2 regions of the Pseudomonas sp. PGPPP1 genome follow, and region 1 is predicted to be linked to the other one. Evidence: riboswitches for the same ligand, from Rfam matches in the RefSeq annotation. Region 1 holds a riboswitch; the other holds the start of a gene.
What was found. A riboswitch is a leader RNA that binds a small molecule or an ion and turns the genes downstream of it on or off. The one in region 1 is predicted to bind manganese.
Positions count from the first base shown of each region.

Region 2: it holds a riboswitch for manganese, as region 1 does, so the genes downstream of both, CFE47_RS29400 (TMEM165/GDT1 family protein) here and CFE47_RS25000 (TMEM165/GDT1 family protein) in region 1, are expected to answer to the same signal.

Region 1 is NZ_NKIG01000028.1:61,806-64,672, reverse strand. Features, by position in the region: gene CFE47_RS25010 (2-hydroxyacid dehydrogenase) at 1-737, shown strand, start outside; gene CFE47_RS25005 (methyltransferase) at 768-1,766, shown strand; yybP-ykoY riboswitch at 1,817-1,938, shown strand; gene CFE47_RS25000 (TMEM165/GDT1 family protein) at 2,027-2,611, shown strand; gene CFE47_RS24995 (M48 family metallopeptidase) at 2,748-2,867, opposite strand, start outside.
Region 2 is NZ_NKIG01000045.1:17,316-20,182, forward strand. Features, by position in the region: gene CFE47_RS29395 (methyltransferase) at 1-574, shown strand, start outside; yybP-ykoY riboswitch at 625-746, shown strand; gene CFE47_RS29400 (TMEM165/GDT1 family protein) at 834-1,418, shown strand; gene CFE47_RS29405 (M48 family metallopeptidase) at 1,553-2,371, opposite strand; gene CFE47_RS29410 (SOS response-associated peptidase) at 2,479-2,867, opposite strand, start outside.

The DNA of each region.
Region 1 (2,867 bases):
CGGCCACCGGCACCAACAACGTTGACCTCGACGCCGCCCGCGCTCACGGCATCACGGTGAGCAATTGCCAAGGCTACGGCACGCCTTCAGTGGCGCAGCATACGATCATGCTGCTGCTCAACCTGGTGACGCGTGTAAAGGACTATCAGCGCGATGTGAGCGCAGGCAAATGGCAAGAAGCCAAGCAGTTCTGCCTGCTGGACTACCCCATCGTCGAGCTTGAAGGCAAAACCCTCGGTTTGCTCGGCCATGGTGAATTGGGCAGCGCCGTGGCGCGGCTGGCCGAGGCTTTTGGCATGCGCGTAATTCTTGGGGCCATTCCCGGGCGCCCTGCACGTGCCGACCGCGTGCCCTTGGATGAACTGCTGGCCCAAGTGGACGCACTCACCCTCCACTGTCCACTCAACGAGCACACTCGCGACTTTATCGGCGCCCGCGAACTCGCACTGCTCAAGCCAGGCGCGTTTGTGGTCAACACCGCGCGCGGTGGCTTGATCAACGAACAGGCCCTGGCGGATGCCTTGCGCAGCGGTCACTTGGGCGGCGCGGCCACCGATGTGCTGAGCGTGGAGCCACCAGTCAACGGCAACCCGTTGCTGGCCGATGACATTCCCCGGCTGATCGTCACACCGCACAATGCCTGGGGCAGTCGCGAAGCGCGGCAGCGGATCGTCGGCCAACTGACGGAAAACGCCCTGGGCTTTTTCAGCGGCGCCCCGCTGCGCATCGTCAGTTGATAAACTGCGCCCCTTTTCAAGGAGCAGACCATGGATCCGCGCAGTGAAGTACTGCTTCGTCAGGCCGAACTTTTTCAAGGCAACCTGCTGTTGGTGGGCTTGCCCGCCGACGACCTGCTGGGTCGCCTGCCCAACGCCCATGGGTGGTGCTGGCATGCCGGTGACCAGGCGGCGCTCGACGCACGCTTCCCGCAACGCAGCCAATTTGGCGTGAATGTGCCAGAGCGTGAGTTCGACGCAGCGGTGATTTTCCTGCCCAAGTCCAAGGACCTCACTGACTACCTGCTCAACGCCGTGGCCGCACGCCTGCCCGGCGCCGAGCTGTTCTTGGTCGGCGAGAAAAAAAGCGGTATCGAAAGTGCCGCCAAGCAGATGATCCCCTTTGGCAAGCCCCGCAAGCTCGACAACGCCCGGCATTGCCAGCTGTGGCAAATCACCGTTGCCAACGCGCCGCAAGCAGTGGAACTGGAGAGCCTGGCGCAAGTCTTCGAAGTGCCACTGGCCGAAGGTCCGCTCAAAGTAGTGAGCCTGCCGGGCGTGTTCAGCCATGGCCGCCTGGATCGTGGCACCGAGTTGTTGCTGGCGCATTTGGACAAATTGCCGAGCGGCCATCTGTTGGACTTTGGTTGCGGCGCCGGCGTGCTGGGGGCTGCGGTGAAACGTCGCTACCCGCACAACAGCGTGACGATGCTGGACGTGGACGCCTTCGCCGCTGCCAGCAGCCGCTTGACCCTCGCTGCCAATGGGCTGGAAGCCGAGGTGCTCACCGGTGATGGCATCGATGCTGCACCGATGGGTCTGAATGCGATCTTGAGCAACCCGCCGTTCCATGTCGGTGTGCACACCGATTATTTCGCCACCGAGAACCTGCTGCGAAAAGCAGCGAAACACTTGGCAAAAGGTGGCGAACTTCGCCTGGTAGCTAACAGTTTCCTGAAATACCAACCGCTGATTGAAGAGCATTTGGGCGTGTGTGCGATCAAGGCCGAGGGCAATGGTTTTCGCATCTACCGTGCCAAACGCGGCTGATGGCTATTTGAAAAAGAAGGCTTGCCGAATGGATTTTGCCTAGGCAGAATCCGCTCCGTCCTAGGGGAGTAGTCTCCCACGAGCGCCACGCTCGTCCGGCATACGTCAACATACTTGGTCAACAGACCATGGCGTATGCGACCCAGGAGTCCGCACAGACGGACCGGGGTTTGACAAGACCTATGACACGCACACCTTACCCGGGGCGGGAAGGCTGTACGTGTCATAGCCGTGTCGACCCGCCCCTGGAAACTTACCTGATGCTGGATTCATTACTCGTTCCTACCGCAATCGTTGCCTTGGCCGAAATCGGCGACAAGACGCAACTGCTCGCGCTCATTCTCGCTGCTCGCTTCCGCAAGCCTTGGCCAATCATCGCCGGCATCGTCGCCGCGACCCTGGCCAACCATGCGGCTGCCGGCGCAGTGGGGGCCTGGTTTGGCAGTTTTTTCTCGGATGCGGTGTTGCACTGGATCCTCGCAGCGAGCTTCTGCGCCACTGCGCTGTGGACACTGGTGCCAGACAAACTCGACGATGACGAAGCCAGTACCACGCGCAAGTTCGGGCCGTTCCTGACCACGCTGATTGCATTCTTCCTGGCGGAAATCGGTGACAAGACTCAGATCGCCACGGTGATGCTGGCCGCGCAATATCCGGAGCTGTGGCTGGTGATTATCGGCACCACTCTGGGCATGTTGATTGCCAACGTACCGGTGGTTCTGGCGGGGAATTTCGCGGCGGAGAAACTGCCGCTGACGTTGATTCGTCGACTGGCGGCTACGGCGTTTTTTGTCCTGGCGATCGTGGCGGTGTACAAGGCCATGCAGAGCAGCGGGTGGATCTAAGGATCTAAGCCTGCAAACCCAATCCAATGTGGGAGGGGGCTTGCCCCCGATAGCAGTAGATCAGTCAATGCATCTGCTAACTGACCCAACACCATCGGGGGCAAGCCCCCTCCCACATTTGGATCTTCATCAAGCCTTAGGACTTCTTGGCCTGTTGATACAACGGCATCACCTTAGGAATCGCCGCCTGCAAGGACGCGATTCGGCTGTCCGACGCCGGGTGAGTACTCATGAACTCCGGTGGCGAGCCTTCCGA
Region 2 (2,867 bases), on a different contig from region 1:
AGCGGTCGATCTGCAAAGCCTGGCGCAGGTCTTCGACGTGCCGCTGGCCGAAGGGCCGTTGAAGGTGGTGAGCTTGCCCGGGGTATTCAGCCATGGTCGCCTGGATCGCGGCACCGAACTGTTGCTGGAGCATCTGGATAAACTGCCCAGCGGCCATTTGCTGGACTTCGGCTGCGGCGCCGGCGTGCTTGGAGCTGCGGTAAAACGTCGCTACCCGCACAACACGGTCACGCTGCTGGATGTGGACGCCTTCGCCGCCGCCAGCAGCCGCCTGACCCTGGCGGCCAATGGTCTGGAAGCCGAAGTGCTGACCGGTGATGGCATTGATGCAGCACCGATGGGTTTAAACGCGATTTTGAGCAATCCGCCGTTCCACGTGGGCGTGCACACCGATTATTTCGCCACCGAAAACCTGCTGCGAAAAGCTGCGAAACATCTGGCAAAAGGCGGCGAACTCCGCTTGGTCGCAAACAGTTTCCTGAAGTACCAACCGCTGATCGAAGAGCATTTGGGGGTGTGTGCAATCAAGGCCGAAGGCAATGGTTTCCGCATTTACCGTGCCAAGCGCGGCTGACGAGCGTTTGAAAAAGAAGGCTTGCCGAATAGATTTTGCCTAGGCAGAATCCGCTCCGTCCTAGGGGAGTAGTCTCCCACGAGCGCCATGCTCGTCCGGCATACGTCAACATACTTGGTCAACAGGCCATGGCGTATGCGACCCAGGAGTCCGCACAGACGGACCGGGGTTTGACAAGACCTATGACACGCACACCTTACCCGGGGCGGGAAGGCTGTACGTGTCATAGCCGTGTCGACCCGCCCCTGGAAACTACCTGATGCTGGATTCACTACTCGTACCTACCGCAATCGTTGCCTTGGCCGAAATCGGCGACAAGACGCAACTGCTCGCGCTCATCCTCGCTGCACGCTTTCGCAAACCTTGGCCGATCATCGCCGGCATCGTTGCCGCGACCCTGGCCAACCATGCTGCCGCCGGTGCCGTGGGGGCGTGGTTTGGGAGCTTCTTCTCGGATGCGGTGTTGCACTGGATCCTGGCGGCGAGCTTCTGTGCCACGGCCTTGTGGACCCTGGTGCCGGACAAACTCGACGATGACGAAGCCAGTACGACGCGCAAATTCGGGCCGTTCCTGACCACGTTGATCGCGTTCTTCCTCGCAGAAATCGGTGACAAGACCCAAATCGCCACGGTGATGCTGGCGGCGCAGTACCCGGAACTGTGGCTGGTGATTATCGGCACCACCCTGGGCATGCTGATTGCCAACGTGCCGGTGGTCTTGGCGGGGAATTTTGCCGCAGAGAAACTGCCTTTGACCCTGATTCGTCGATTGGCGGCTACGGCATTCTTCGTGCTGGCTATCGTGGCCGTATACAAAGCAATGCAGAGCAGCGGTTGGATCTAAATCTGTAAACCCAACCCAATGTGGGAGCGGGCTTGCTCGCGAATACGGAGTGTCAGTCACTGATTATTTGACTGACCCACCGCCTTCGCGAGCAAGCCCGCTCCCACATTTAGACCCTCACCAGACTTATAGGCTCAGGACTTCTTGGCCTGCTGGTAAAGCGGCATCACCTTCGGAATCGCCGCCTGCAACGAGGCAATACGGCTATCAGACGCTGGGTGAGTGCTCATGAACTCCGGCGGTGCACCTTCCGAAGCCTTGGCCATCTTGTTCCACAACGTGATGGCCGCGTTCGGGTTGTAGCCGGCGCGGGCGGAGAGCTCCAGGCCGATCAGGTCTGCTTCGTTTTCATTGCTGCGGCTGTTGGGCAAGGTCATGCCGTAGTTGGCCACCGTATCCGCCAGTGCCAGGCTGTCCTGGCCCAGACCGAACAACGCACCCGCACCCTGCTTGGCCATCTCGATTCCGTAAGCCTTGGACATGGCTTCACGGCCATGCTCACGCAAGGCGTGGGCGATTTCATGGCCCATCACTGCCGCCAGTTCGTCATCGGTGAGTTTGAGGTTGTCGATCAATGCGCTGTACACAAAGATCTTGCCGCCCGGTCCGCAGTTGGCGTTCATCTCGTCGCTCTTGATCAGGTTCACTTCCCACTTCCACTGCGCAGCATCTGCACGAAAGGTCGGTGCTTGGGCGATCAAGCGGTTGGCGATGGCCTGCACACGCTTGGCGTTGGCGCTGGTTTTGTCTACCAGGCCTTTGCCACTGGCTTCGCCCAGGGTCTGCTGATAGGACTGCGCATACATCTGGTCGACTTCCTGGCTCGACAGCATGCTGAACATGTACTGCTTGCGCTCCACCCCAACAGCACCGCCGCTGGTGGTGTTGACCGATTGGCAACCGGCCAGCAACAGCGCCGCAGCCAGTACATTTATCGCCAGTGATTTCTTCATACCTACGCTCCCTGAAAACATGGCGCGTATCGTAGGCGGTCATGTGTATCGGCGCCAGATACAACAGACGTGTAACCGCTTACTTTCAGATACATCCCACGGGTTGCTCACCCCGGCGTCAGGCACTCTGGCCCGTTGAGCTTGGGGTCATTGACCATATTGGCCAGCACGCGCTCACGCAACGCGGCCGGCTCACTGGCCAACAACGCTTGAAGGACGTGCAACGGCGTCTCGGGATTGAGCCAGGCCTCTTGCCCCGCCGCATCCAGAATCAACGGTCGCCGCTGGCTCTGCGCGGGCTGAGTCACCACCGCCGTGCTCAGCCACACCTGTTCCTGCACCGGGTACGCCTCCCAGATCGCCGCAAAAAATAGTGTGGAACCCTCCCCTGGCGTCAACCAATACGGACGCTTGCGCTGGGTGCCGCGCCATTCGTAGAACCCATTGGCCGGCAGCAAGCAGCGGCGCTGGCGGAAGGCTTCACGAAACATCGGTT